One region of the Arthrobacter sp. LjRoot14 genome, then DNA from elsewhere that is predicted to be linked to it. Evidence: predicted binding sites of a transcription regulator. Region 1 holds the regulator's gene; the other holds the start of a gene.

What was found. The regulator HrcA, encoded in region 1, represses chaperone genes, less so after heat shock. The targets are predictions, from matches to a motif close to TTNGCACTCGNNNNNNNCGAGTGCNAA.
Region 2: the regulator HrcA is predicted to act here: its motif matches at 4,062-4,088, upstream of ACSQ12_RS14880 (FmdB family zinc ribbon protein).

Annotation. Positions count from the first base shown of each region.
Region 1 is NZ_CAXURL020000001.1:2,606,195-2,615,799, forward strand. Features, by position in the region: gene ACSQ12_RS11645 (PhoH family protein) at 1-416, opposite strand, end outside; gene ACSQ12_RS11650 (GerMN domain-containing protein) at 794-1,756, shown strand; gene ACSQ12_RS11655 (16S rRNA (uracil(1498)-N(3))-methyltransferase) at 1,765-2,547, opposite strand; gene dnaJ (molecular chaperone DnaJ) at 2,550-3,677, opposite strand; gene hrcA (heat-inducible transcriptional repressor HrcA) at 3,769-4,782, opposite strand; gene ACSQ12_RS11670 (DUF3097 domain-containing protein) at 5,029-5,880, shown strand; gene ACSQ12_RS11675 (DUF4870 domain-containing protein) at 6,004-6,423, shown strand; gene hemW (radical SAM family heme chaperone HemW) at 6,489-7,718, opposite strand; gene lepA (translation elongation factor 4) at 7,755-9,605, opposite strand, start outside.
Region 2 is NZ_CAXURL020000001.1:3,284,556-3,305,572, reverse strand. Features, by position in the region: gene ACSQ12_RS14890 (AAA family ATPase) at 1-2,805, shown strand, start outside; gene cpaB (Flp pilus assembly protein CpaB) at 2,861-3,589, opposite strand; gene ACSQ12_RS14880 (FmdB family zinc ribbon protein) at 3,731-3,976, opposite strand; gene ACSQ12_RS14875 (5-formyltetrahydrofolate cyclo-ligase) at 4,114-4,710, opposite strand; gene galU (UTP--glucose-1-phosphate uridylyltransferase GalU) at 4,822-5,727, shown strand; gene ACSQ12_RS14865 (GNAT family N-acetyltransferase) at 5,734-6,351, shown strand; gene ACSQ12_RS14860 (hypothetical protein) at 6,692-7,456, shown strand; gene ACSQ12_RS14855 (SDR family oxidoreductase) at 7,475-8,275, shown strand; tRNA gene ACSQ12_RS14850 (tRNA-Ala) at 8,334-8,406, shown strand; gene ACSQ12_RS14845 (ABC-F family ATP-binding cassette domain-containing protein) at 8,512-10,104, shown strand; gene ACSQ12_RS14840 (S1 family peptidase) at 10,302-11,141, shown strand; gene ACSQ12_RS14835 (hypothetical protein) at 11,122-11,472, opposite strand; gene ACSQ12_RS14830 (PEP/pyruvate-binding domain-containing protein) at 11,629-14,301, shown strand; gene zapE (AFG1/ZapE family ATPase) at 14,298-14,771, opposite strand; gene corA (magnesium/cobalt transporter CorA) at 14,783-15,778, opposite strand; gene ACSQ12_RS14815 (Lrp/AsnC family transcriptional regulator) at 15,794-16,306, opposite strand; gene ACSQ12_RS14810 (MFS transporter) at 16,468-17,709, shown strand; gene ACSQ12_RS14805 (ArsR/SmtB family transcription factor) at 17,809-18,555, shown strand; gene ACSQ12_RS14800 (2-nitropropane dioxygenase) at 18,552-18,791, shown strand; gene ACSQ12_RS14795 (Lrp/AsnC family transcriptional regulator) at 18,868-19,371, opposite strand; gene ACSQ12_RS14790 (trans-sulfuration enzyme family protein) at 19,504-20,667, shown strand; gene ACSQ12_RS14785 (MFS transporter) at 20,664-21,017, opposite strand, start outside.

The DNA of each region.
Region 1 (9,605 bases):
TTGGGCCGGATCGTCTTGCCGCGGCTCGAGAGGATGTTGTACGTCAGTACCTCAACCGGGTTTTGGAGTGACTGGCTCCGGAGCAGGGCTGCGAGCTGTTGAAGCACCGCAGGTGTAATGACAGTTCCCCGGTCCACGAGGCCGCGCACTTCGTGGAGCAACCGCATGATCCTGGGAACGTCGGCGGCGGGGCCGCTGATGGCCAGCTCGTTGCCGCGGACGTGGAAGTCCACGGCCGGAAACTGCTCTTCGATGAAACGCAGCGCCTCATCGTGGCTGCCGAGCGACTGAACCATTTGTTCGGAGTTGTCGAAGATGACCACCTCCGTCCGGACACCGGGAAGACTATGGGGAAATTCACCTGTGGTGCGCTCTCCGGCGCTGAACCGGGGCCTTCCGTTTGTTGCTTCAGTCATGGTGCCGGCCTGCGGGCCTCTGGTCCCCTCCAGTTAGGAATATTGTCTCTCCGGCCGATTACTTCGCCGCCGCTGCTGCGGCATCGGGCTTCCGTGCTCGGCCGAGTCCTTTTATCTTACGCCAGTACGCTGCCCGGGAGCCGCGTACCGTGGAGGTACGCCGGCCGGGTGCAACCGTTTCGTTGCGCGTCTACGTCATTAGGTATCAACTTCGTATCGGCCTCATATCGTTCCCGTTGCAGTTCGGCTGACCGTCCGCAAACGCCGCTGGCGGCCGCCCTCTCTATGTAATGCTGGAATCCGCCGGGATTGCGCCGGCCGAAATACGACGTCACCGACAACGGTTGCAGGGACAGGGCGGGGTACCCGGGAGCACTATGGAGATCTGGAATCGACGACGCCGGAAGGCAGCAGGAGGCGAGCGGACACGGTCTGCCGCGCTCCTGTTTGTGCTGCCCGCCGCCATGGTTCTCTCCGGCTGTGTGGCCACTCCCCAGCCTTCGGCAACGAGCGCGGACAGCACACCACAGTCAGTGACCGGGTCCGCCACCGCCGGTGTCCCGAGCACAAGCGCACCGCTGGAAACCACACAGGCCTCCAACAAGGCGCCGGTGTATTGGATCGGACGCAGCAACGAAAACGTCTTCCTCTACCGTGAGTTCCGGGACGTCCCCGAACAGGAAAATCCAGTCACCAGGGCACTTCGCGCCATGATGTCGGACAAGCCCCTCGATCCCGACTTCTTCACCCCGTGGCAGAACCCGAAGAAGCTGGCCACCTCGATCTCCGGAAAAAATGTGATCACGGTAGACGTCTCACCGGATGCCTTCAACAGCAACCTCGACGAGGACATGGCCAAACGCGCCATCCAGCAGCTGGTGTACACGGCAACGGCCGCCGGTGCCAGCTCGGGGCTGGTGGATTCGGGCCAGCAGATCCAGGTTGTCATCCTCGTTGACGGACACACCGATTACCTGGCCTTCAACCACGTGCGGCTGGGCACGCCCACCCCCCGCAGTGCAGGAATGGTGGCCCCGGTCTGGATCATCGACCCGCAGGAAGGCGCGGGCGTTGCTGACGGCAGCGTCAAGATCACCGGACGAAGCACGGTCCCCGGCGGAAAACTCCGGTGGAAGATCCTGAAGGTTGAAGGCAGCAGCGATAAGACGGCGTACTTGGGCGGCGAGGTCACGGCATCGGCCGAGCAGGCACAAGCAGGGCTTTTCTCGCTGAACGTCAACCTGGCACCGGGGAACTATGAAGTCCGCGTGTCCCAGATCGATCCGGGCAAGCCGGACCGGGAAATGAACGTGGACACCCGCGGCTTCAAGGTCGAATAGCTCTGCCGCTACCAGCGTCCGAGGATGTCGCTGGCGAGCACTGTGGCGGCCGGCCCTGCCGTGGATGACCTCAGCACATGGTGCCCCAGCAGGGCCGTGACGGCACCGGCGCCGCAGAGTTTGGTGACTTCCCGCGGACTGATTCCGCCCTCCGGGCCAACAATGAGGAGAATTTCGCGGGGCCCCGGACCCGGCGTCCTGCCGTCGCCGTCGCCGTCGCGCCATTTCTCCAGCACTGCGCGCAGCGGCCGGACGGCATCCTCGTGGAGGATGATCGCCAGGTCCGCCGCGGCGACAGCGGACTGCAGCCCCGCGCCATCGACGGCGGCACGGACCTCGGGGATCCAGGCCCGCCGCGCCTGCTTGGCCGCCGCGGTCACCACCGACTGCCACTTGGCATGGGCCTTGGCGGCACGCTCGCCTTTCCAGCGGACTATGGAGCGTTCAGACTGCCACGGGATGACGGCATCGATCCCCAGTTCAGTAGCTGTTTCAGCTGCCAGTTCGTCGCGGTCGCCTTTGGCCAGCGCCTGTACGAGGACCAGGCGGAGGTCCGGACGCTCCTCGGTTTCGAGGACCGAACACTCCACTGTCAGTTCGCCCTGGCCGACGGCCGCGACGGTGCCGCTGAGCCTCTTGCCCGCGCCGTCGGCTATGTCGACAGACTCCCCCACAGCGATCCGCTTGACGGTGACCGCGTGCCGGGCCTCGGCACCCTGGAGGACAAAGTGCGAACCGGGAACCTGTTCGTCCAGGGCTCCCGGGGTTGCGAAAAAAACCGGGTTGCTCACCGCTACAGGTTACCGAACCGGTCCCGCAGCTTGGCGAAGACTCCCCCGCTGGCGGTGAGTTTTCCCTCGGTGTACTGCTCGCCCCGGAGTTTGGCGAGCTGCCGGAGCAGGTCTTCCTGCGCGGCATCCAGCTTCGCCGGGGTTTCGACCTGCAGGTGGACCTTCAGGTCGCCGCGGCCGTAGCCCCGGAGATGGGTGACGCCGAGCCCGCGCAGGGTGATGACTTCGCCGGACTGGGTGCCCGCCTTGACGTCTATTTCCTGCTGGCCGTCGAACGTGTCCAGGCTGAGCTCGGTGCCAAGGGCAGCGGCGGTCATGGGAATGTGCAGGGTCGCGTGAAGGTCGTCGCCGTCGCGCACGTACGTGGCGTCATTATTGACGCGGATCTCTACGTAGAGGTCACCGGAGGGGCCGCCGGCGGGACCGGCCTCGCCCTGGCCGCCGAGCTGGATGCGGGTTCCGGTGGCCACGCCGGCGGGAACCTTGACCGTCAGTGAACGGCGGCTGCGGATGCGGCCCTGGCCGTTGCACTCGTTGCAGGGATCCTTGATGACGGTTCCGAAGCCTTCGCAGGAGCCGCAGGGGGCGGCCGTCATGACCTGGCCCAGGATGGAGCGGACGGCCCGCTGGACCTGGCCGCTGCCGCCGCAGATGTCGCAGCGCTCAGGGTGGGCCCCGGGCTGGCAGCAGGATCCCTCGCAGGTGGGGCACGTGACGGCCGTGTCCACCTCAAGCTTCTTGTTGACGCCGAACACAGCGTCGCGAAGGTCGATGCGGACGCTGATCAGGGCGTCCTGCCCGCGGCGGACCCGCGAGGCCGGACCGGACGAACCGCCGGCGCCGAAGAAGGTGTCGAAGATGTCCTGGAAGGCAAAGCCCTGCCCGGAGTAGCCGGCGCCGCCGAAGCCGTTATCGGTGCCGTTCTCATTGCCGGTGGTGTCGTAGACCCGGCGCTTTTGCGGGTCGGAAAGGACTTCGTAGGCGTGGGTGACAGCTTTGAAGCGGTCCGAGGCATCCTCACCGGGGTTCACATCCGGGTGCAGGGTGCGCGCAAGCTTTCGGTAGGCCTTCTTGATCTCTTCGCCCGTCGCTTCGGGTGAGACTCCAAGAACGTCGTAGTGGCTGCTCAAAGTTCGTATCTCTTCCTGGTTGTACTGCCTGTTGTGCTGCTGCGCCCCGGAAACCGGGACACGAAGGCCTGGTTGGCTGATGTAGGACCGGTCACGGCCCAAGGATCCTGGAAAGGTAGCGGGCCACGGCACGGACCGCGGCCATGGTGGTGGGATAGTCCATCCGGGTCGGGCCGAGCACGCCCACCTTGGCGCTGGAACCGGGGCCGTAGCCTGTGGCCACCACCGAAGCTTCCGCGAGTCCGTCGTAAGGGTTCTCCCTGCCGATGCTGACAGTGACACCGCGGGGGTCCTGGGCCATTTCGCTGAGCAGGCGGAGCATGACCACCTGCTCCTCGAGTGCTTCGAGGACCGGGCCGATACTCAGCGGAAAGTCAACGTTGGAGCGCGCGAGGTTCGCCGTGCCGGCCATGACCATCCGCTCCTCGCGGGTGCTGCTGGCCAGGGCATCCAGGCCACGGGCCAGTGCCTGGGCGGCGTGCCGGCGTGACGGTTCACAACCGGCGACGACGGCGGGCAGCGCCTGCGGTAGCAGGCTCAGGGGTGTCCCCGCCAGGCTCTTCAGGAACCGCGCGCGAAGGCCGGCGAGGGCTTCATCGCCGAGCTCCTGGCCGACGTCGATAACCCGCTGCTCCACCTTGCCGGTGTCCGCAATCAGCACGATCAGCACCTGACGCGGCGCCAGCAGCACGAACTCGATATGCCGCACCATCGCGCGGCTGAGGTGCGGATACTGCACCACGGCCACCTGGTTGGTCAGCTGCGACAGCAGCCGCACGGTGCGCTCCAGGACATCGTCCAGGTCCTCCGACCCTTCCAGGAGCGTCTGGATGGCGCGGCGTTCGGCCTGCGACAGCGGCTTGACGGCGGATATCTGGTCGACGAAAAGCCGGTAGCCCTTGTCCGTGGGGATCCTGCCGGCACTGGTGTGCGGCGCCGTGATCAGGCCCTCGTCTTCCAGCGCCGCCATGTCATTGCGGATGGTGGCGCTGGAGACTCCGAGGTGGTGCCTCTCCACCAGTGCCTTGGAGCCCACAGGTTCGCGGGAATGGACGTAGTCCTCCACGATGGCCCGCAATACTTCAAGCTTGCGCGGTTCGCTCATTCTCCACCTCCGATCGGCTTTCCCGGTCCGCGGTCCGGCGTTGCGCCGGACGCACGTCCCGTCCTCCGTTAGCACTCGACATGTCTAAGTGCTAACCAGTCTAATATGAGTCGCCGCGTTGTTAGCATTGGTACCGCTCCGGGCGAAACCCGGGAGCGGGACAGGACGTGCAGTTCCGTGAACCCACAGACCCCCTGTTTTCGCTTCTCCTGTTCATTTTTTCTAGCGCAAGGCTGTGTCTATCCGATGTCGTACCAGAACTGGGGCCCGCAGGACATCACCGCGCCCCGGAAATCCGAACTTCCCGAAGTGCCGGTCGAACGCGGCATGGTGCTGGAAGACGTGCAGTCCGGCTGGGTGGGCGCTGTTACCAGGGTGGAGAAGTCCGGCGGCATGCATGTTGTTGCCCTCGAGGACCGGCGGGGCAAATCACGCACGTTCAGGCTCGGCTACGGGTTCCTCCTGGAGGGCCTGCCGATCCGGCTGATGCCCCCGGCGCCGCGACCGCAGACAGCCTCTGCCGGATCCGGCAGGACGGCGTCCGGTTCCGTGCGGGTAGAAGGCCGGCGCGCCCAGGTCGCCAAGGCCAGCCGCATCTGGGTGGAAGGCAAGCACGACGCCGAACTCGTGGAAAAAGTCTGGGGCGACGACCTCCGGGTGGAGGGCATCGTCGTCGAACCCTTGCACGGCATTGACGACCTCGCAGCGGCGGTTGCCGCTTTCCGGCCGGGCCCGGGCCGCCGCCTGGGGGTGCTGGTGGACCATCTGGTTGCCGACTCGAAGGAATCGCGTATTGCCGATGCCGTGATGGCGTCCCCCGGCGCCGCCGGCAATGTGCTGATCGTGGGCCACCCCTACGTGGACGTGTGGCAGGCCATCCGGCCCGCCGTACTGGGCATTGACGCGTGGCCGGTCATCCCGCGGGGCGTGGACTGGAAGACCGGAATCCTGACGGCCTTCGGCTGGCCCCACGAGACCAAGGAGGACATCGGCCTGGGCTGGCAAAGGCTGCTCGGGGCAGTCCGAAGCTACGCGGACCTGGAACCGTCCCTGCTGGGCCGGGTGGAAGAGGTCATCGACTTCCTCACCGTGCCGTAGGCGCCTGTTGAACTCTTCGAATGCACCCCTGACCCAGTATTCTTGATTCGGCGGTTGTTGCTCTTGAGGCAGCGCCCGCTTTTCCGGGAACCACCGCACCACTGCAATCCGAAGGACGACACCGTGGCAGAAGACGCACGTGAACAACGGGACAACCAGGCCGGCCATGGCCAGCCCCAGTATCATGGTGTCCCCGCCAATGCCCTGCCGCTGACGGCCAACGAAGACCGGCAGTGGGCAACACTCGCACACTTCGGCGGCATCCTCGGGTGCGTCCCGTCGCTGCTGATCTACCTGATTTTCAAGGACCGCGGCCCGTTCACGGCGCAGGAATCCAAGGAAGCGCTGAACTTCACCCTGCCGCCCACAATCGCCGCCGTCGTCTGCAACATCCTGGTGATGCTGCCGGTGGTGGGTAACATCTTCGCAGTGCTGGCCACGCTGATTTGGATCGCTGTAACGTGCTTCTCCGTGGCGGCCGGTATCCACGTAAACCGCGGCCAGCCCCACCGCTACGACTTCAACCTGCGCTGGATCAACTAAGCAGCCGGGCCGGGTAACCGGCCCGGCAAGCTAACCGGAGGCGAAGTAACCGCCGGTTCTGCCAATTAGTCGGGCAGGATCCTTCTGACTACGGCGTCGGCGAGCAGCCTGCCTTTCAGGGTGAGGACGAGCCTGCCCTGGAATGCCGCAGCGGGATCCACCAGGCCGTCGGCGATCAGGCCTGCGACGGCGTGCCGCCCGGACGCTCCCAGCCCGGACAATTCGAGGCCCGTGCTCAGCCTGGCCTCAAGCATGACCCGCTCAACGTTCCGGGTTTCGGCGTCGAGCGTTTCCCGGCCCGCCGCCGGCGACACACCGCCGGCAAGCCTTCCCGCGTAGGCCGTGGGGTGCTTCACGTTCCACCAGCGGACTCCGCCGACGTGCGAATGCGCGCCCGGGCCGATCCCCCACCAGTCATCGCCGCGCCAGTAGGCCAGGTTGTGCCGGCACGCCTGCTCCTCCGTGCGCGCCCAGTTGCTGACCTCGTACCAGCCAAGGCCCGCGGCCGTGATCAGTTCATCGGCAAGTTCGTACTTGGCCGCGTGGTCGTCGTCGTCGATTCCCGGCACTTCGCCGCGGCGGATCTGGGCGGCCAGCTTGGTGCCGTCCTCGACGATCAGGGCGTAGGCGCTGATATGGTCCGGGCCGTACGAGAGGGCGGTCTCGAGCGAGTACCGCCAGTCCTCCAGCGATTCCCCCGGTGTTCCGTAGATCAGGTCAAGGCTGACGGCGAGTCCGGCGTCCCTGGCCCACTGCACCACTTGCGGCACCCGGCTGGGTGTGTGGGTGCGGTCGAGGACCTTCAGGACGTGCGGAACCGCTGACTGCATTCCGAAGGAAACACGGGTGAAGCCGGCATCCGCAAGGAGCTGCAGCGACTCCGGTGTGACGGAGTCCGGGTTGGCTTCGGTGGTGACCTCGGCCCCCGGCTCCAGGCCCCACTGCGCTACCGCCGCAGTGAGGATGCGGGCCAGGTCCCCGGCGGGCAGCAGAGTTGGTGTGCCGCCGCCAAAAAAGACCGTGCCCAGCCGGCGTTCCGGCAGGCCGCTGCCTTGCAGCGCCTTGGCGGCAAACTCCACCTCGGAGATGGCCGTGGAGGCGTACGCGTCCTGGGACGCGCCGCCGCCGAGCTCTGTCGCGGTGTAGGTGTTGAAGTCGCAGTAACCGCAACGGACGGCACAGAAGGGTATGTGGACGTACAGCCCGAATCGCCGCTGCGCAGCGCCGTCAGCGGCCTGCGCGGGCAACAGGCCGTCCGACGGCGCGGGGTCGCCCAGGGGAAGGACGCTAGGCATGGGTGCGGCCTCCGGAGGTTCCGGCCACGATCATCACTACTTCTTGGCCTTGTCCTTGGATTCGTCCGTGGTGAGCGCTGCGATGAAGGCTTCCTGCGGCACTTCAACGCGACCCACCATCTTCATGCGCTTCTTGCCTTCCTTCTGCTTTTCCAGCAGTTTGCGCTTACGGGTGATGTCACCGCCGTAGCACTTGGCAAGGACGTCCTTGCGGATGGCACGGATGCTTTCCCGGGCGATGATCCGGGAGCCGATCGCAGCCTGGATCGGCACCTCGAACTGCTGGCGGGGAATAAGTTCACGCAGCTTGCCGGTCATCATCACGCCGTAGGCATAGGCCTTGTCCCGGTGGGTGATGGCGCTGAAGGCGTCCACTTGTTCGCCTTGGAGCATGATGTCCACCTTGACAAGGTCGGCAACCTGGTCGCCGTCGGCCTTCCAGTCCAGCGAGCCGTAGCCGCGGGTCTTGGACTTGAGGATGTCGAAGAAATCGAAGACGATTTCGGCCAACGGCAGCCGGTACCGGATTTCCACTCGGTCCTCGGAGAGGTAGTCCATGCCGCCCATCACACCGCGGCGGCTCTGGCACAGCTCCATGATGGCCCCGACAAATTCGTTCGGCGCGAGGATGGTGGCGGACACCATCGGCTCCCGGACTTCCGCGATTTTACCGGTGGGGTATTCGCTGGGGTTGGTGACATGGACAACCCGCTTGTCCTCCAGGGTCACTTCGTATTCCACGTTGGGGGCGGTGGAAATCAGGTCGAGCTTGTACTCGCGCTCAAGGCGCTCACGGGTGATTTCGAGGTGCAGCAGCCCGAGAAATCCAACACGGAAGCCGAAGCCCAGCGCGGCCGAGGTTTCCGGCTGGTACACGAGGGCGGCGTCGTTGAGCATCAGCTTTTCCAGCGCATCGCGGAGCACCGGGTAGTCCGTGCCGTCCAGCGGGTAGAGCCCGGAGAAGACCATGGGCTTGGCGTCCGCGTAGCCCGGGAGTGATTGGGAGGCAGGCTTGGCCAGGTTGGTGACGGTGTCGCCCACCTTGGACAGGCGGACGTCCTTCACACCCGTAATGAGATAGCCCACTTCGCCGACGCCCAGGCCCTTGGAGGGGGTGGGCTCCGGGGAGCTGACGCCGATCTCAAGGAGTTCATGTGTGGCGCGCGTGGACATCATCTGGATGCGTTCGCGGGGGTGCAGCATGCCGTCGACCACGCGCACGTAAGTGACCACGCCGCGGTACGTGTCGTAGACCGAGTCGAAGATCATGGCGCGGGCGGGAGCGTCCGGGTCGCCCACGGGTGCAGGCAGGTCGCGGACGATCTTGTCCAGCAGGACTTCGACGCCCATGCCGGTCTTGCCGGAGACGCGCAGGACCTCGTCGGGGTCGCCGCCGATCAGGTTGGCAAGTTCCTCGGCGTACTTTTCGGGCTGGGCCGCGGGGAGGTCGATCTTGTTCAGGACCGGGATGATGGTGAGGTTGTTCTCCATCGCCAGGTACAGGTTCGCGAGGGTCTGCGCCTCGATGCCCTGGGCCGCGTCCACGAGGAGCACTGCACCTTCGCAGGCGGCCAGCGAACGGGAGACCTCATAGGTGAAGTCGACGTGACCGGGGGTGTCGATCATGTTCAACGCATAGCTGGTGCCGTCAACTTCCCAGGGCATGCGTACTGCCTGGGACTTGATGGTGATGCCGCGCTCACGTTCGATATCCATGCGGTCCAGATACTGGGCCTTCATGTCGCGGGACTGAACGACGCCGGTGTACTGCAACATGCGGTCGGCCAGAGTGGATTTACCGTGGTCAATGTGCGCAATGATGCAGAAGTTCCGGATGATGGCCGGATCTGTTGCGGCGGGCACCGGGGCGGTGCGGGCCATGGGAGA
Region 2 (21,017 bases), 680 kb from region 1:
ACGGCCAGCCCCTGGCACGGCGCGCGGCTCCTGACCCGCAAGGAAACCGAAGAGGCGCAGGACGTCGCGCGCTCGGTCGAGAAGAACCTGCCGGTGCTCCGCCACCGCATGAACGAAGTCGCTGAGCACGCCCAGATCCGCCTTGGTACAACCTTCCACGAATGGGGTGCCCAGCTCGAGTTGCTGATGGCGGTCAGGGAGAGCCTGGACAAGTTCACCCCGGACATCTTCGACCGGCCGGTGCACGACCTCATCTCCGCGACAGCCACCTCCCCGTGGCGCCGCGAACGCAACATCGACATGCCATCCATGCAGCGATCCCGGCTGCGCCGCGTGGCCAAGGAATACGTCCGTCCCGGCGTGCACATTGCCGATCTCCACAGTTCCCTGGTGCTCGTCCAGGAACAGCGGGCGCTGTGGGCGGACTATGCCACCACGCAGCGGCATCCCGCAGTGCCGTCCGGTCTGGGCGAAGTGAACGTGATGTACCGCAGCCTGGACCGTGAACTGGCCCAGCTGGGCGCGGCCATCAAGCACACCGAGGCGGGCGGAGACCTTCAGCACACGCCTTACGAGGAACTGATGGAACGCCTGGAGCGGCTGGTTGCCGACACCCGGACGCTCAAGACGCTCCCGGAGCGGACGCTTCTCATCGAGAACATGCGTGAGCACGGGCTCGGGGAACTGCTCGCGGACCTGGCGGAGCGGGAAGTGCCCGCCGAATCCGTGGCGGCGGAGCTGGATCTTGCCTGGTGGCAGTCAGCCCTTGAAGCGATGATCAGCGGGGATGACTACCTGGCGATGTCCGACGGCGACGCCCTGCGACAGCTTGAAGCCGAATACCGCCTGGCGGACAACGCCCACATCGCCAGCGGCGCGGCACGGCTGCGGTGGGCGCTGTCCGAACGGTGGCGCGCCGGCATTGCCGAGAACCCGCGGCAGGCTGACCTGCTCCGGAGCCTCCTGAAGGACGGCCGGGTCACCCTTGCCGCGCTGACGGCGCAGGCACCGGCCCTGGTCCCCATGCTGGTGCCGGTGTGGTCGGTGAGCCCCTACCTCATGACCGGCCTGCTCCCGGCTGAGCAGAAGTTCGACGCCGTTGTTATCCTCGACGCCGAAGCAACCTCCCTTCAGGCAGTCCTCCCGGCGATCGCCCGGGCCAGGCAGGTGATTGCCTTCGGCGACGACAAGATCGCCAGCCCCCGCACGTTCACTGTCGGCGTCGAGCGGTTGGCTGCCGGCGAGACTGCCCACCAAAGCGTCGAGAGTGCCTACACGGCGCTGTCCGCGGTGCTGCCGACCCGACGCCTGACCTGCGCGTACCGGGCAGTCGACGAGGACCTCGTGCTGCAGCTGAGCAAGAGCTTCTACGACGGCCGCCTGCACAGGCTCCCCGAGGGGCAGACCGCCACCGGGCTGGACCGCGCCCTGCTGGTGGAATACCTCCCGGACGGCACCGGTCTTCCGAGCGCCGACCAGGAAGGCGTGGAGTCCGCCGTGGCCGAGGTCAACCGGGTGGTTGAGCTCGTTTTCGAGCACGCCCGCCTGCGGCCAAGGACCTCCCTCGCCGTGGTCACGGCCAGCCTCCGCCACGCCGCGAGGATCGGCGAGGCCATCCGGCTGCAGCTGCCCAACTACCCGCTGCTGGCTAGTTTCTTCACGGCCGGTCCCGAATCCTTCCGGGTGGTTGACCTGGAACGGGCCCAGGGCCTGGTCCGCGACCACGTGATCTTCTCCCCGGGTTACGGCCGCACGCCGCACGGTCGCGCGCTCCACAACTTCGGGCCGCTGTCCGCCGAAGGCGGCCGGGCGAAGTTTGCGCTGGCCATGACCCGTGCCCGGCGTTCGCTGCATGTGCTCAGCTGCTTCAAACCGGAAGACCTGGACGTCAGCCGCCTCAGCCACGGCGCCCTCGACTTCTATGAACTGCTCGACCGCGAGATTGCCGGCAACACTGACCTGGGCACGCCCGCGTCCCGCGCCGCGGCGAGCGAGCAGGCGCTGGGGGCCGATCCCCTCGTGGCAGACCTGGCTGACAGGCTGCGTGCCCGGGGGGCCCGGGTCTGGCATCAGTATGACGGCGTGCTTGACGTTGCCGCTGCCGCCGATCCGGTGAATTCCATCGGCCATGATGACGCCGAAATCCCCAGGCCCGTGGCAATCGAGTCCGACGGAACTGAGCAGTACCGGCGCATGAGCGTCCGCGAACGAAGCAGGCTCCGGCCGCAACTGCTGGAACGGCTTGGCTGGCGCTACATGCCGCTGTGGACGATCGAGGTATTCACGGACCCGTCCGCCTGCGCTGACCGGATCGGCGGATACCTGGGGCTGGAGAAACCGGTGGTTACCGGCTTCTCCGCCACCTCACAGGCGTTCTTCGAGGACGACGTCGACAACCTGACGCTGAACAGCGCCGACCGCGGCAACAACGGGTCAAGCGAGGTAGCCGAATCCGACAGTGGCAACTCCGGCAGTGTGGCTGACGGGGTTACGCACTCGGTATCCTTGGAGCAGCGCGGCGCATCAACGGACGAGCCCCGTGGCGCCGGCACTGAAGCATCGGAAGGCATCAAGGAAAACGGCATGGACACAAACATCAGCGCAGCGGACCGCCAGGACGCCCCCCACAACGGGTCGGATGATTCAGCTGCGGACAGGTCCCGGCAGCCGGCCGGTGTCGGCGTTCCATCAGGAGTGCTGCCGAACAAGGCCTCCGAGGATGACCCCAAGCGCTGGGGCGATCACGCTTCTGACTACGACCACGATGCCTGGCTTCAGGAGCAGAAGCCGCCGCACTGGGGCTGAGCCGCCCGCAGCCGAGGTGGACGGCCCGCAGGACGGTGCAGCTAGCCCGGCGCAGCTAGCCTTGTGATCCCACCAGCACAAAGAAGAGCTTTCCCTGGGTTGAGGAGCCGGCGAGGCGGCGCGCCTGGTCCGGATCCGCTGCGACCACTATGAGCCCCTCGGTTTCGCCGGTTCCCAGCCACTGTCCGGTTTGCCCGCCCTGTCCCGAGGTCCAGAGGACCGGCACGGAGGCTGCCAGTACTTCCGATTCCGCAGTCTTGCCAAAGTCGGTTCCGTTGGTCATCACAATGTTGACCAGTTGGCCCGGCGCCACGAGTTGGATGGACGATGGATCCGCCATTCTCAGGGGTACCGCTGCAGATCCGGGTTTCGCGCCCGCGAGCAGCCCCGGTCCGAGGATCTGCGTGTCGGAGATCAACTGGCCCTTGCGCACCGGGGCCGCCAGCTGTTTGCCTTGAATGGCGGAGACGTCCGCGACGGCTCCGGAGGGCACCATTCCCGGCGGCACCTTGACCGGCACCACCTCATTGCCTGACAGCGCAGTTCCGGCGGCAAGGTCGCGGGCAGAGGCCAGGGCAGTGACGGTGTGGGCTGGCGCCGGTGTCAGCTGCTGCACGGCGATGCCCGCGGCAGCACACAGCAACAGCGCGACGATGAGCCTCCGGTTGCGGTTAAGCCACGACGAAAAGCGCCGCACGCCGGATGGCGCCGGACGGGCGGGGCGTCCGGTTCCAAGGCGCTGCCGGGGCGAGGAAAATCCGTTGGTGCGAAGGATGGAGGGCATACCGTCACGCTACGGAGGCCCCGCGTGGCGGGACAGCACGGCCAGGTCCTATGTGGAAAACCGGCCCCGGCCGGGCGCAACCTTGTTGCCGCTACTCCGCTGGAGGAGGGTAACCGGAACGAGGAAAAGCCGGCGTAATTGTTAGTTGGCGGCTGCGGTGGCAGGCGCCGGGGCGGCTGCCGGGGCAGGTGAAACACTGCTGCCCTTGGTATCGCGGGAGTCCGTCCGGTAGAAGCCCGAACCCTTGAAGACGACGCCTACGCTGTTGAACTTCTTGCGCAGGGTCCCCTCGCACTCAGGGCAGGAGGTGAGGGAGCTGTCGGTGAACGACTGCACGATCTCGAAGGCGTGGCTGCAGTCCTTGCAGGCATATGCATACGTGGGCACTGGAAATCCTCCTCTGGGACAAACGAGCAGGTCCCGTGCTGCCTGGTGGAAATTACTGCCGAGGTGTCCCGGCAGGTTTCGTCCTTTAGCAGTCGCAGGGCCTGAGTGCCAATTCTATCATCCGCAACGGGCGGGGTTCACATTAGCTGCGTGAGGCGTGACGGTGTGACTGCAACCGGGACCTTGCGGTCAAAGGACTCTGCGGGGATGCTGCCGGCCGGCAGGACTTCGTTGTCGAAGACCACCGCGGCGGCGGGCACGGGCCGGCCCGCAGCCTCCAGTCCGGTGAGGAACTTGTCATAGTAGCCTCCGCCCTGCCCGATCCTGTTCCCCGACAAGTCGACCGCCGTGGCGGGGACAAAGATCCCGGCAACTCCGTCCATCGCCTCACTGCCGTGCTGTTCTCCCACTGGTTCCTCGATGGGGGCATAACTGCTGCGGACGAATTCGGTTGCCGGAGTCCAGTAGACCCAGGAGAGGGTCCGGTCAGGTCCGCAGACCGGCAACAGCACGCGATGCCCGGTGCCGTGCAAGGCGGTGATGAGGGGCAGGGTCGGAGGTTCGGATCCCACCCCGAGGTACACCGCAAAGGTACTTTGCTCACCGGCTGCAACCATGGCGGACCACTGGAGCCCGTGCCGGGCGATGCCGGCGCCGGCAGCTTCCAGGGCGGCGGGAGAGAAAGCGGCACGCTGGCTTCTGTGAGCCGAGCGGATCTCTTCCTTCGATGGCATCGATGCCGTCCTTCCAGGTCAGGAGGCCGTGAGCGGCGGCCCCGGTGCGGGGCCAGCCATGGCTGTTCGGGCAATTACCCAATGTTTGGTCCCTGACGTTAGATTAGTCCAGTGACTACCACCAATACCTCCGTCCGCAAGGCTGTCATTCCTGCTGCCGGCCTCGGCACCCGGTTCCTCCCGGCAACCAAGGCCATGCCCAAGGAAATGCTGCCGGTCGTGGACAAGCCCGCGATCCAGTATGTCGTCGAAGAAGCCGTCAACGTGGGCCTCACCGACATTCTGATGATCACCGGCCGGAACAAGCGCGCCCTCGAAGACCACTTCGACCGGGTCCCTTCGCTGGAGGCCACCCTTGAAGCCAAGGGCGACACCGCCAAGCTCGAAGCGATCCAGGCGGCAAGCAACCTCGGCGACATCCACTATGTCCGCCAGGGCGACCCCATGGGCCTCGGCCACGCCGTGCTGCGCGCGAAGCAGCACGTCGGCTATGAGCCCTTTGCGGTTCTGCTTGGCGATGACCTCATCGACGCGCGCGACGAACTGCTCAGCAAGATGATCGAAGTGCAGGCCAAGACCGGTGGCTCCGTGGTGGCCCTCATTGAGGTGGAGCCTTCCCAGATCAGTGCCTATGGCTGCGCGGACATCGACGAGACCGACATGAACGGCTTCGTGCGGATCCGGAAGCTCGTGGAAAAGCCGGACGCCGCGGAGGCGCCGTCCAACCTGGCCGTGATCGGCCGCTACGTCCTCCACCCCGCAGTCTTCGATGTCCTGGAACGCACCGAACCGGGCAGGGGCGGGGAAATCCAGCTGACGGACGCCCTCCAGGAACTTGCTGCAGGGGAGGGCGAAGGGTACGGCGTTTACGGCGTCGTGTTCCGCGGCCGCCGCTACGACACCGGCGACAAGCTCAGCTACCTCAAGGCCTGCGTCCAGCTGGCCTGCGACAGCGACGACCTCGGCCCCGGGCTGCGGGAGTGGCTGCCGGAATTCACCTCCTCCCTGGCCAAGTAACGTCCCATGCGGGGCAGCATCTGGCCGGTGACGCTGGAATGCGGCGACATTGTTCTGCGCCCCATCCGTTACCGTGACCGCAAGGAATGGATGGCGGTCCGGTCCCGCAATTCCGAATGGCTGGCACCATGGGAGGCCTCGAACCCGGCTCCGGGAGGGGCGCTGCCGGACTACCGGCAAATGGTCAGGTCCCTCAACGCCCAGGCGGCTCAGGCCACGGCGCTGCCCTTTGTGATCGCGGAGCGCACGCCGGCCCGGCGTGACCCCGTCATCGTTGGGCAACTCACAGTGTCATCCATCATCTGGGGCTCGGCGATGATGGCGACGCTTGGATACTGGGTGGACCAGTCCTGTGCCGGCAGGGGGATCGCACCCACTGCCGTGGCGATGGCCACTGACTACTGCTTCGGGACCCTCGGGCTGCACCGGATGGAGATCAACATCAGGCCGGAAAACGGGCCCAGCCTCCGGGTGGTGGAAAAACTCGGATTCCGGGACGAAGGCTACCGGCCGCGTTTCCTGCATATCAACGGCGAATGGGCGGACCACCGGTCCTTCGCCCTGACGTCCGAGGAAGTTCCTGAAGGGCTGCTGGCCAGGTGGCTGCGCAGCCGCCCGGCCTGACCTGCAGACCGGCTCCCCAGCCGTTCACGGGTTTGCATTGGTGTGTCTTTCGTCATAAATCCATTGATTTGCCACCTGCCCTGCGACACACCGGAGCTAATGCCAGAGCTGTCGGCCAATTGCTCATACGGTTTTGATTGTGGACTTCCCCCTTAGCAGCTCAGTGATCCTTGTTGTCGCTGTTGCGCTCTGGATAGTGTGGGTGGCCCCTTACGTACTCAGGAACCGCCGTCATCAGCTTCAACCCGCAGCCGAGCTGATGGCCGAAATAAATTTTGCCGAACCCGCAGACCCCCAAGCCGGAAACGTCATGAAAATGGCCGCCCAGCAGGAGAAATCAATGGTAACCAAGCAGTCCACCGGATCCGCCCAGGGGTCCGTGACAACCGCAGCCGGCCCGGGGCCGGCGACGGCGCGACCGGGTGCACTGAGGATCCGATACGGACGATGCGCGATCGCACTCGTGGGGGTGGCAGCCCTGCTCACCGGGGTGGTGGCCGGTATCTTCCGTATTTTCGGGATGGGCTCATCCTGGTTGCCCGTCGGGTCCCTCCTCGCAGCTATTGCGGCCGTCGCTTTGCTGCGGAGGCTGGCGGTGCGTGACCGGCGAGCCAAAATGAACGCTGCATTCCGTGCGGCCATGACAGCCCCGGAGCGGCAGATGCGCGCGGCCGTGCCGCGTCCCAGCCGCGAACCGGCGGTGGATGCCCCGGATATCCCCCTCTTCGACGCCGAAGCGGGAAACAAACCTCAGGTGAAGCCGTTGACGGCGCAGGAACTGCGTGAAGCGGCCCTCGCCGAGGCAAAGGCATCCGGGGACACTGCGCTCCGCGCCGCCACCGCCCCTGGCTCAGCCGCGGGCGCGGACTCCAGCTGGGAACCCGTCGACGTGCCTAAACCGACCTATGTGGAAGCTGCGAAGGCGGAACGTGCCGCTCCTGATCCGCTTGACCTTCCCGAAGCCCCGAAAGCTGTAGGCAAGCCGTCCCTCAAGCAGGGTCCCGCGGCGGCGCCGGCAGCCAGCGGTGCGGCCACCAAGCCCCTGACCAAGGCGCAGAGTGCCTTGAGCAACCTGGACGACGTATTGCAGCGCCGCCGGGCCTGAGCCTGTAGCCTCTGGAGCATGACCCGCATCTGTGTTGCCGGCGGCACCGGCCAGGTTGGCCGTGAGGTGGTCCGCCAGGCCCTGCAGCTGGGCCACGAAGTTTCCGTTATCAGCCGCCATCCGCCGGCCCCCGGGACCAAAGGGGCGGACGACGGCGCGGACTACTACCGCGGGGACGTCACCACCGGTGAAGGGCTGGCCGCCGCCCTGGCCGGGGCCGCCGTCGTGATTGACTGCCTCGAGGGCAGATCAGGACGGGCCCTCAAAGACTTTGCCGACGGCGGCGCCCGCCTCCTCAGCGCCGCGCACGCTGCGGGTGTCCGCAAAGCTGTCCTGCTGTCCATCATCAACTGCGACCAGGTCCCCCTGCGCTTCTACCGGTCGAAGGCGGATAAGGAACGCCGCTATGCGGCGTCTGCCCTGGAGACCGTCACGGTGCGCGCCACCCAGTTTCACAGCCTTTTGGTGCAGCTGTTCGCGGCCGGCGCGAAGGTGGGACTCGTCCCGGTGGTCAAGGGTGCACGGTTTCAGACCATCGCGCCTGGCGAGGCCGCCTCGGCACTGCTCGAAGCAGCCTTCGAAGAGCCCTCGCAGGAGCTGCACCGGCTCCGGACTGTGGGCGGGCCGGAAGTCAACGGAATGGCGGAACTGGCCGAAACCTGGAAGCGACTTAGCGGATCCCGTGGGCGCCTGGTCCGGTTCCCCCTGCCCGGAGCCACCGGCAAATACCTGCGGGAAGGCGGAAACCTGGTCCCGGAGCACCGCTACGGAAGTGAGACATTCGAAGGCTGGCTGGCGAAGCGCGCCGATAGTTTGTAGCCTAGGGACACCGGTTTGCCTGTTCCAGGAATTCCTCCGAAGGAATGGCAGCAGGCTGGGGGCTATAGCTCAGTTGGTAGAGCGCTTCGTTCGCATCGAAGAGGTCAGGGGTTCGAATCCCCTTAGCTCCACAAAAACAAGCTCCCTCATCCGGCGCCAGCGCCGGGTGGGGGAGCTTTCCCATTGCCGGCCCGGCACTGCGCACCCGTGAACCACCCCTCGAGAGGACAGCAGCAATGAGCCTTGTCCGGCTGCAAGATGTCAGCGTGCGATTCGACAACACCCAGATACTGCGTGAGAGCTTCTTCCGCCTCGAACCGCGCGACAGGGTGGGCCTCATCGGGAAGAACGGTTCCGGCAAGACCACCATGCTGCAGCTGATCCTTGACCGGGTCACCCCGGACTCCGGAACAGTCACAGTGGATCCGGGAACACGGATCGGCTACTTCTCCCAGTTCTCCGAGCTGAACGGCGAATCAACCATCACCGACGTCCTGGACGGCCTGTTCTCGGAGATCAAGGCCGTCGAAGCAGAACTGGCGTCCATAGACACTGCCATCGCCGGGGACCCTGCGGGTGCAGAACTTGACCGGTTGATCGCCCGCCAGGCCGAACTGTTCGAGGAGATGGACCGCCTCGACGGCTGGGACTACCCCCGGCGGATCGACAAGGTCCTGACGACGCTGGGCTTCAGCGACGCCCACCGGGTGTGCGCCATCGACGAACTGTCCGGCGGCTGGCGCAACCGGGCCGCCCTGGCAAAGATCCTCCTGGAAGACCCGGACGTGCTGCTCCTGGACGAGCCCACCAACTTCCTGGACGTTGCCGGCGTCGAATGGCTTGAGAGCTGGTTCCGTGACTTTAAGGGCGCCGCGATTATCGTCTCGCACGACCGGAAGTTCCTCGACGCCGTCGTCACCAGGATCATCGAAGTGGAGAACTTCCACCTGCACGAGTACCCCGGCAACTTTGGCGAATACATCGTGCAAAAGCAGTTCCGCCTCAAGTCCCTTGAGCAGCAGTTTGTGCATGAATCCGAACTGCTGGCGTTCGAGGCTGAAGGGATCGCCGACCGGCGTGAAGCCGCCAAGGCGGCGGGCCGGGGTCTCGGAAACCAGCTGGCCAAAATCAAGAAGTCCCGCACACCCCGTCCGGTGGACCAGATCGTCACCGAGATCTACGGCGGCCTGCACGTCAAGGACGTCCTCTGCCGCGTCGAAGGGCTCGGTAAGTCGTACGGGGACAAGGCGCTGTTCACCGATCTTGGCTTCGAGATCAGGCGCGGCAACCGGATCGTGGTCCTGGGAGCCAACGGCAGCGGCAAGTCCACCCTGTTGAAGGTGCTGACCGGGGAAGAAGAGGCAGACGCCGGCGTCGTCTCCTGGGCCAAGGGGCCCGGCTTCGTCTCTTACAACCGGATGCTTGAGGAGCTCGACGACGCCGACACCGTTTCGCACGCAGTCAACGCGTTGCCGGACAGCCTGGCCTTTAGCGCCACCCGGAAGTCAGTCAACAGGTTCCTGGCGATGTTCCAGTTCTCCGAAGCGGACCTCAAGCAGAAAATCGGGAACCTTTCCGGCGGCCAGAAAGCGCGCGTGGCCATGGCTCAGTGCCTGCTGTCCGGCGCCTCGGTCCTGCTGCTGGACGAGCCCACCAACCATCTCGACCTGTCCAGCACCCAGGTCATGGAGCGGGCGCTCATGCACTTCCCTGGCGCCGTGGTGGTGGTCAGCCACGACAGGTTCTTCAGTGAGAAGATCGCCAACCGGTACCTGGTCTTCGGTGCCGATGCGGCCCTGCCCGGTGAGGTCGAGGTACGCGCAGCCTGACCGTTGACGCCTGGCCGCCGGCCGCTGGCCGGGACCTGCCCGCCAGCATGCAATGTGCCTTGACGGCCGCACGCGGGGAGGAGCAGAGTTATGGTGCTGCGACTGGGGGCAGATGTGTGATCTCCGGGAACCAGGTTCGTCACGGTTCCTCCACCACATCCGCGATATATCTTCAGGCAATGATGAGGAGCACCCTCATGCGCACAAGAATCCCCCCGCAGACCATGGCCCGCACCGGAGACGGAATCCCCTCAAGTTCCGCTCGCCGGCGCCGGCGGTTAGTGGCGCCGCTGCTGTCGACGATCTTCGCTGCAGTCCTTGCGGCAGCCTCGGCCGCTCCGGCCCACGCCGTCTACAACGGGAGCAGGGCGGACTCCGACGAGTACGCCTGGGCCGTCAGGGTGGAACTGGCCTACCCGGAAGGAATTGCTTCCTGCACCGGATCTTTGATCGCGGAAGACACCGTAGTCACGGCGGCGCACTGCATCCGCAACAACGGTCGCAGCCCGTCCGCCATCGCCGTGACATTCCACTACGGCCAGAAACGCTCCGAGTACACCATCGGCGTGGCGACGGCAGTTCCCATGCCGCACTACGACCCCGCCAGGATCAAGGACGACATAGCCTTGCTCTTCCTTGAATCGGCCGTGTCCGAGCCCACCATCGAGTTGGCGTCCACGCCGGCTCCCGTCGGGGCAGAAGTCACCGTGGCGGGTTATGGCTGTACAGGCGACCCGTTCAACCCGGCGGCACAGTGCGATCCCGCGCCCCGGCTCGTGGAAACCCGGCTCACAGCAGTCCCCGCGGAGGCGTGCCCGGATATCGCAGGGCCCTGGCAGTTCTGCACGTACTCGCCGGATACGTCGGCAAACCGCGGCGACAGCGGCGGCCCTGTCATCTGGTCCGACCACGGTGACCAGAAGCTGGTCGGGGTGACGAACGCGATTGAACTGCCGCCCGCCACTGCCTATCTCAACCTGTCGGCGTCCGTCCCATACGAACTGGACTGGATCAGGGCTACCGCCGGTTTGCGCTGACCGTCTTGAGTACGCCGCGGACGGACATCCCTATGGCGCACACCACCGGGACCAGCCCCGCGAGAACCGCCAGTGTGTTGGCCCGGAACACCACCCTGCCCTGCCCGTTCGCCAGGTAGGCGCCGAGCGGGAGCACGAAGCCCCCGCCCCCGCCGCCTTCCGCGGACCCGTTGGCGCCCTCCGGACCGGAGTCACCCCCGCCGCCGAAGCCGAAGGAGACCAGCGCCACGGGAATCAGCTCCTCGCCTCCGATCTGCACCGGAGCACCGTAAGCCCGCGCCACACCCACGTTCCTGAACGTCTCCACGAGGGAGGAAAATGCGTCAGCCATGGACCCACACTAGGGACCCGGGCGGGGTAGCGGAAGGGCCTTAGGACAGGTCCTGCACCGGAAAGCCCGGCCGTGGCCCGATGGCGGTGCGCGTGCCAGTATGTTGTGAATCAGGGGCTGCCGGGAAGGCCCGGCCGGATAGGAGGCACCGCGGTCATGGTTTACATCAATGATTTCAGCGAAGTCGGCCGGGACGACGTCGCGACGGCGGGCGGCAAGGGTGCCGGGCTGGGCGAACTCGTTCGGGCGGGCGTGCCGGTGCCCCCTGGATTCCTGGTCAACACCGGTGCCTATGAGCTGTTCGTCCGGGACAACCAGCTGGCCGGGCGCATTCAGGAATACGCCGCAGTGCCGGCCGCAGCCACGTCCCGCGACTACGAGGAAGCGTCCGGGAAGATCCGCGCACTCTTCGCCGGAGGCTCGATGCCGGAAGAGGTGGCCGCGGAAATCCGGGATGCCTACCGCCGGCTGGGCTCAGCCGCGGGCACCGATCCAGGCACGGAGACGGCGGTGGCGGTGCGTTCCTCCGCCACCGCCGAAGACCTCGCCTCGGCCAGCTTCGCGGGCCAGCAGGACACGTACCTCAACGTCCACGGCGCCGGTGCCCTCATGGAAGCAGTCATCAACTGCTGGGGCTCCCTGTGGACCTCCCGGGCGATGGCCTACCGTGCCCGGGAGGGCATCCGCCCGGACCAGGTCCGGCTGGCTGTGGTGGTCCAGCACATGGTGGCTGCTGACGCCGCTGGAGTCATGTTCACCGCCAACCCGGCCTCCGGGCGCCGCGACCAGATCGTGCTCGCTGCCGCATGGGGGCTGGGTGAATCCGTCGTCAGCGGAGCTGTATCCACCGACGACGTCGTGGTCGAGGCCGCGACCGGCAAGGTGGTTTCCCGCCGGACAGCCGACAAGGCGGTCATGACGGCCTACGCCGACCGGGGCACACGCGAGGAGCCTGTGCCCGAATCCCGCCGACATCAACCCGTGCTGGACGACACTGCGGCAGCGGCGCTGGCTGGCTACGGAACCCGCATCGCCCGGCACTTCGGCTCCCCGCAGGACATCGAGTGGGCACGGGCTGGCGGCGAATTCTTCATCCTGCAGTCACGGCCCATCACCGCCCTGCCCGAACCTGCGGGCGAAACCCCGCGTGACTGGAGCGTGCCGTACCCCAAGGGCCTGTATTTCCGGGCCAGCATCGTGGAGCAGCTTCCCGATCCGCTCTCACCCTTGTTTGCCGACCTGATTGATGGTTCGGTGTCCCGGTCCCTGAATGCCCTGATGGACCAGGCGTTCGGCAAGAGCAGCCTCCGCGACGGCGATCTTGGCCTGCCGGCCATCAACGGTTACGCCTATTACTACTACCGGACCGCGGCGTTGTGGCGGCTGATGGGCAAGACGCCGGCCGCTGTCCGGGCGCTGATCCGGGGAGAAGCTCACATGGGGGTCCACGGCTGGCGGGAGTATTCGCATCCACGGTATGTGCGCGTGGTGGAGTCCTGGTCGGCGAGGCCCCTGGCAGACCTGACCGGGGAGGAGCTGCTGGAGGGGGTGTCTGCCCTGCTCGATGCCGGCACGGTCTACTACACAGCCGTCCAGTCGATCATTCCGATCGCGACCTCGAGCGAACTCGCTTTCCAGAAGTTCTATGACAAGTTTGTCCGGCAGGACGGCGACCCGCCGGCTGCCACGTTCCTGCTCGGCTACGACAGCCAGCCGATCCGGGCGGAAAAATCCCTCTTCGACCTGGCCGGGTGGTCCCTCGGAGTCCCGGGGCTCGCCGAGGCCATCCTGGCGACGCCGACAAAATCGCTGGCCCGGGCCCAGGGGTCAGGGACGCCTCCGGGCGGGCTGGATCCAGGCTTGTGGCAGCAGTGGGAACACCGGCTCCAGCTCCACCTGGACCGCTTCGGCCACACGGTCTACAACCTGGATTTCATCAATCCCGTGCCGGCAGACGACGCATCCCCGCTGTTGGATACGCTGAAGTTCTACCTGCGCGGGCAGGGCAACGACCCGCACCGGCGGCAGGAGCTCGCTGCCGCCCGCCGTGAGGACAGCACGGGCAGGATACTGGCCCGCTTGCACCCTGCCCGCAGGAAGGCCTTCGGTCGCCTGCTCCGGTGGGCGCAGGGGCCGGCGCCGATCCGCGAAGACGCGCTTGCCGACGTCGGCCTCGGGTGGCCGCTGATGCGGCGCATGCTGCGCGAACTGGGGCAGCGGCTGGTCGCGGCCGGCCTCATCGCAGATTCCGGCGACGTGTTCTGGCTCCGGCACCAGGAAATCGGCAGCGCCGTCGAATTCGGCCTTGCCGCGCCGGGCGGTCCGGCGGCGATCACGGGCGCTGACCGGCCGGTCCTGGCGGAGTCTGTCGCTGAGCGGAAGTTGCGCTGGCGGGGCCAGCGCAACGCCGCCGCTCCGCAGATGCTGCCCGAGATCCGGTGGCTCCAGCGGTCCCTCGCCGGGATGATGCCGGAGGGGTCCCAGGAGCAGCGGGGGAACACGATCAAGGGCGTGGGCGCCAGCCAGGGGCGGGTCAGTGCTCCTGCCCGGGTGCTGGCGGGTCCCGAAGACTTCTCCCTGATGCAGCCGGGGGAGGTGCTGGTGGCCCGCATCACCACTCCGGCGTGGACACCGCTGTTCGCCATGGCGTCGGCCGTGGTCACGGATGTTGGCGGCCCGCTGAGCCACGGCTCCATTGTGGCCAGGGAATACGGCATCCCGGCGGTTCTGGGCACCGGCGTGGCGACCCGCCGGATCACGAGCGGACAGCGGATAGAGGTCGACGGCGGCGCCGGCACCGTAACCATTGTCCAGTCCGGGCGGGACTAGCTGCCGGACCTGTGCGCCGCCGGAAGTTCTTCGTCGGATTCGACCCGGAGCAGGCGCGACAACGGGCTGTCGGGACCGAACTCCGGGACCCCCGGACCGATGGCGAACAAGGTGGCGTCCGCGGCAAATAACAGGTCCACGACGTCCAGGAACTGCTGCCACTCCGGAGAGCCGGCGGCACCCGCCTGGGACGGGAGACCGTCAACCACCCACTCCCTGAACCGGACCGCCAGGGAGGCGAAGTCCCGTGCGGGCGCCGCCGCGCCGGTGAGTTCGCGGAAGCCCACCCACAAAAGGTCCCCTTCGGCGCTTTTGACCTCCAGCGGCCGTCCGGCCACGTCCAGGGTCCGCCGCTGGCCGGGGGCCGGGGCGAACAATCCGAACGTACCCAGCTGCCGGGCGGTGCCGGGGACGATGATCCGGCCCGGTCGGAGTGCCTGCTGCGGGGTTTCCGCCGGTGAACCAGTCATGCCGGCGGCTCCTAGAGCCAGCCTTTCCGCTTAAAGATCGTGTACATCAGTGCTGCCGTTGCGGCCATCATGGCAATCGCCAGCGGATAGCCGAAAGCCCAGTGCAGTTCGGGCATGTGGTCGAAATTCATGCCGTAAACTCCGGCGACGAAGGACGGGGCGAAGAAGATGGCCGCCCACGAGGAGATCTTCTTGACCTGCTCGTTCTGCTCGGCGCTCGCCTCGTTCTGCCTGTTGGCGGTGAGGGTGCCGTCCAGGGTGAGCGCGTTCTGCAGGATGTCGCGGAAAGAATCGGCGCGGGAGATCAGCCGCTCCACGTGGTCTTCGACGTCACGGAGGTGGTGCTGCAGGTCCGTGTCCACATCGTATTTGTCGAAGCCGCGCTTGAGTAGCTGCATCATTCCCGGCAGCGGATGGATGGCGCGCTGGAACTGGATCACTTCGCGGGCCAGCTCATAGATCCGGCGGGAGACCGCCGAATCCCCGCTGAACAGCTGGTCCTCGATTTCATCGATGTCGTTTTCGAGGCCGGCAACAACCGGAACATAGTCGTCCACCACCTGGTCCATCAGGGCATAGAGCACGGCTTCCGGGCCGTGGCGCAGGAGTTCGGGGCGGCCTTCCAGCCGTTCCCGTACCTGCGCCACACCGGCCGTTTCCGCGTGCCGGACAGTGACCACGAAGTTCGTGCCGGTAAAGACATGGAGTTCGCCGAACTCCACTGTCTCCGTTTCGTCCAGGTACCGGGCCGGGCGCAGCACGGTGAAGAGGACGTCGTCATAGCGTTCCAGCTTGGGCCGCTGGTGGGCCGAGATGGCGTCCTCCACCGCAAGGAGGTGGAGCCCGAACTCCCGGGCCACTGCCGACATCTCAGCCTCGGTCGGCCGGTACAGCCCGATCCAGGCCATGCCGCCGTGGTCCGCGAGGGTCTCAAAGGTCTGCTCAAGATTGTGCGGTTCGGCGGTCCGGCGGCCGTTCACGTACACGGCGTTGTCGATGATGGTCACGTGCCATTATCCCAGTCAGTTGCGTGTTGCCGTCGGCGCCCCGCCTTGGGCTAGCCGGCTGATGAGCGGCTCCGTGCGGTACGGGATGTGCGTGTGCAGCGCGAGGACGGTCTCCGTCCGGATGACGCCCTTGATCCTGAGGATCGATCGCAGGGCCGACTGCAGGTTGTGGGTATCGGTTGCCACCACCCGGCACCAGACGTCGCCACGCCCGGAGATCTCGTGGACCTCCAGGACCTGCGGGATCAGGCGCAAGGCGCCCACCACACCGTCAAGCTCCCGGTGGCTGACCTCGATCGTCACGAAAGCGACGACGTCGTACCCTACCGCCTCGAGGTCAATTTCCCGTCCGCCGTCGTGCAGCAGGCCTGATCGGAGCATGCGGCGGACCCGCGACTGCGCCGTGTTGCGGGCGATGCCGAGGGCGTCGCTGAGTTCGCCGATCTGGACCCGCGGATCCCGGATCAGTTCCAGCAGGATTTTGAGGTCCGTGTTGTCCAGGCTGTTCAAATCGTCACTCCGGTTCATTTCTGCGAGTAAGCATTGACTGTTTTGCTCAATTTTGGCATGGAACTTGGTTCGCAGGGTCAAATGTGCCCCATTCTGTTAGTACCACATTCTTTTCGCCCGGACCGCGGCCTTCCCACAAGGAACGGCCACGGGCCGGCTCTGCAGGCAAAGGCACGCACATGACTGTCTTCAGCGAACTCCGCATGCGCCCGGCTACCGCCGGCGGCTGGGCATGGGACGCTTCCACCACGGCACGGCTGGTGATGGCCGGCGTGGTGATCTTCACGCTCCTTGTCGGTGCGAACCTGGCAACCCCGCTGTACCCGCTGCTCCAGGCGAACCTGGGCATCGGGTCGTTCGGGATCACCGTGGCGTTTTCCGCCTATGTCCTGGCGCTGGTGTCCACGCTCATGCTGGCCGGGCACTGGTCCGATCACATCGGCCGCCGGGCCGCGCTGCTGCTCGCCGTCGTCGTGGGCCTGGTCGGCGGGATGATCTTTGCCAACGCGGACAGCCTGGCCATGCTGTCCGCCGGGCGCGCCCTCCAGGGCATCGCGGTGGCCCTGGCCACCGGAGCCAGTTCCGCTGCCCTGCGCGAACTGCTGCCGGCCCGCCCCGACTGGGCCTCGCGCTTCACCCTGCTGGCCTCCGCCGGGGGAGTCGCCGCCGGTCCGGCCATCGGCGGCATCCTTTCCCTCCTGCCGGGGCCCACCTCCACGCCGTACTACCTTCACTCGGTGGTTCTCATCGCCATGCTGGTTCCGCTCTACCTGCTCAAAGCGCGTCCGGCCATCACTTCCGTCGCCGGCCCGCAGCCGCTGAAGGTGCTGGCGCCCCGCCGTCCCTCCGTCTCGAGTGAAGCCCGGGGCGCCTTCTGGCTGGCGTCCGCCGTCGGGTTCCTGAGCTTCACCGTTTTCGGCTTCTGCCTTTCGCTCGCGCCCGGCTACTTTGCCCAGATCGTCGGCGCCGATTCCCGCCCCCTCATTGGAGTGCTCGCCGGATTGACGCTCGGAGCTTCCGCCCTCAGCCAGTTGCTGGCGGTCCGCGGAAGGTTTGTGGTGCCTGCCGGCCTGGCTGTGCTGGCTGTATCAGTGCTCATGATTGCCGCTGCCGCCGCCTGGAGGAGCCCCTGGCTGCTCATCGCCGCGAGCCTGGCCGCAGGCGTCGGCCAGGGAGTGTCCTTCCGGACCGTGTTCAACGATGTGGCCGGAAAAGTGGAGGCGTCGAGGCATGCACAGATCATCAGCACCGTCTACGTGATCACCTACCTTGGCAGCGCACTGCCGGTGATCGGCCTGGGAATGGCGACGACGGTGTACGGGCTGCAGGCGGCGGTGGCAGGATTCGTGGTGCTCTGCGCCCTCCTCGCGTTTGTTCTGGCTGCCGTGACCCTGGCCGCAGCCCTCCGCCAGCCGGCCTGAGCCGCCTCGACGGGACGTCGACATGCAAAGAAACTATTGCAAACAAGTCATTGCAAAGAAATGCTTGCAAAGCTTTCTTTGCAAGCGTATTTTTGATGCATGGACAGTTCACCGGACACCGCACCAGCACCAGCCCGGCCACCCGGGGGTTTATCGGCCCCGGCCCCCCAGGCTGAGCAGGATGCGCCATTTCCGGTTCGCCGGGTCGATACGGCGTCACTGAAGGCGCTTGCACACCCGCTGCGTGTGCAGATCCTCGAGATGCTCTCCCGCTACGGGGCGCAGACGGCCTGCAGCCTGGGTGAACTGCTCAACGAATCCAGCGGATCCACCAGCTATCACCTTCGGCAGCTGGCAAAGCATGACTTCGTCCGGGAAGTTGAGGGCAAGGGCACGGCCCGGGAACGCTGGTGGGAACGCCCGCGCGGGGCTATCCAGATCACCTCTCCGGAACTGGCAACATCTCCTGCCACGGAGGAAGCCTCCCGGCTGGTCACCCGCGAGTTTGAACACAGCAGGCAGGCGGTCCTGGCGGACTTCATGGCACACGGCAGCGACAGCCTTGATGCCGAATGGCTCCATGCGGCCCTGATCAGCACGGCGAATGCGCGGCTTACGGCGGACCAGCTGGCGAGGTACACCACCGCCCTGGAAGCCTACGGACACCGCCTGCTGGAGGACATCAGGAATGAAGGCGAGCAGGAAGGCGCCCGCCCGGTTCAGATCCACCTGAACGCCTTCCCCATCCTCGGCGTTCCCGCATCAGCGGGAGGCCGGGCCCGCACGTCGCGGAACGTAGAACGCCAGAACACACAACCGGAAAGTCCTGAAAGGAAAGTGCCATGAGCACAGTCTCCGCCACCGGATCAGCTGCCTGCAGCCCGTACCGCAGGCCCACCGTCGTCGAGTCGGCTGCGGCAGGACTGGGTGCTGCGCTGGTCCGCTGGGCTGAACGCCGGCGGGTCATTCTCTCCGACTGGGCCGAACGCGAACGCGCTGCCGTGCTCCGCCGGGAGCAGCTGGATGTCCTGCGCAGCGACATCATGGGCGCCGCGCACTCAGGGCTCTACATCTGGCACTAGCGGGGAGTCCCGCAGCCGAACCGTGAAACCCCTGCCGGACTGCCCGCTCGTGGCGGTGATTCGGCTGGCTGGCCGGTTAGTCCGGCAGCGGACCGTGGTTGCCGGGGATGTGTTCGAACACCAGTGTGGTTTCGGTGTGGCCCACCACGGGATCGGTGGCCAGGTTGTCCAGGACCCAGTCGCGCAGGTCCTCGGTAGTGGCCACGGCAATGTGCAGCAGGTAGTCCACCGATCCGGAAGTGTGGAAGGTGGACAGCACGGCCGGGAGCCGGGGCACCCGTGACGTGAACCGGTCGATCTGTTCGCGGTCGTGGGCGCGGAGCCGCACAGCGATGAGTGCCTGGACGGACCGCCCGATGGCTGACAGGCTCAGTTTCGCTTCGAAGCCCTGGATGATGCCGCGTTCGGACAGTGCCCGCGTGCGCATGAGGGCCGTGGACGGGGCAATGCCCACGAGCTCGGCCAGCTGCTTGTTTGAGATCCGGGCGTCGTCCACGAGGGCTGCCAGCAGCCTCTCGTCGATGGCGTCCAGCGGTTCGGTTCCCGCGCCCAGCCGAATATTCTTCGCACCGCTACCCACAGCGCCTCCTCAAAGTGTTATGAGTTCATCATAAACTCCACTTTCCGACAGTTCCATTCGTAAGCCCTAGGAAACTCCGAATTATTGCCAGAGACTTGCCGGATTCAATGGCGAATAATTCAAAGGAGTCCCGTGCTTTCTCCCGATTCACTGGCTGTCCATGCTGGCCGGGCCGGCCTCACCGAACAAGGCGTGCATGCCGTGCCGATTGACCTCTCCACCACTGCGCCGCTTCCGTCGGTCCACGACGGCGGCCGGGCATATGAACAAATGGCCACCGGCGGCATGCCCCTGGAAGGCCAGAGCACCGTCTACCAGCGCCTGTGGAATCCCACGGTGGCCCGCTTCGAGGAGGGCGTGGCCGTCCTGGAGGGCGCACCGGAGGCGGTGGCCTTCGCCACCGGGATGGCTGCCCTTTCAGCCGTCCTGCTTGCGACTGTGGCTGCCGGCAGGAAGCACGTGGTGGCAGTCCGGCCGTTGTATGGCGGGAGCGACCACATCCTCGCTTCGGGCGTCCTGGGCACCGAAGTGACGTTCACGACGGCGGACGGTGTCCGCGAGGCCCTGCGTCCGGACACGGGACTGATGATTGTGGAGACGCCCGCCAACCCCAGCCTGGAGCTTGTGGACATTGCGCAGCTTGCCCGTGACGCTGACGGCGTCCCGCTCCTGGTGGACAACACCTTCGCAAGTCCGGTCCTCCAACAGCCCCTGGTCCACGGCGCCACGCTCGTCTTGCACAGCGCCACCAAATTCCTCGGCGGGCACGGGGATGCGATGGGCGGTGTGGTTGCGGCTTCGGTGGAGTGGACCACCAGGCTCCGCCAGGTCCGTGCCGTGACAGGCGGAATCCTGACTCCCTGGCCGGCCTATCTGCTCCATCGCGGGCTGGCCACCCTGCCGGTGCGCGTCCGGGCACAGCAGGCAACCGCGCACAAGGTTGCCGCTGCCCTGGCCGGACACGGGCTCGTGAAAGCGGTCCACTACCCGGGGCTCCCGGAGTGCGACCCGCTGGGGCTGGTGGGGACGCAGATGTCCGGCCCCGGCTCGCTGCTGGCGTTTGAACTGGCCAGCGCCGAGCACGCCGAGCGCGTGCCGGCGGCGGTCCGGATGATCACCCACGCCGTGTCCCTGGGCGGCATCGATACCCTTATCCAGCACCCGGCCGGACTGACCCACCGGCCCGTTGCCTCCGAGGCCAGGCCGCGTGCCAGCCTGCTTCGATTGTCCGTGGGGCTGGAGGACGTCGCGGACATTGTGGCGGACCTTCTGCAGGCAGTCGAAGGAACGCGCTAGCCGGCCGGATTCTGCTGCCCGGAGGCCTGTTGACCGGCACCCGACGCAGGATGCACGACGGCGGTGATCACCGCCGTCGTGCATCCCAGTCCGATGACCGTCAGTGCGAGCGCCGTCCAGCCGAAGGACTGGAATACCAGGCCGCCTGCCCACCCGATTGCGCTGGAGCCAAGGTAATAGGCAAGGTTGTACAGCGAGGCGGCCTGAGCCCGGCCGGTGGTGGCGATCCCTCCGGTCCAGCCTGCCCCGATGCTGTGCGCCGCAAAAAATCCTCCGGTGAAAACCACTAGACCGGCCAGGATCAGGACCAGCAATTGCGTCAATGTCAGCGCCAGGCCAAGGACCATCAG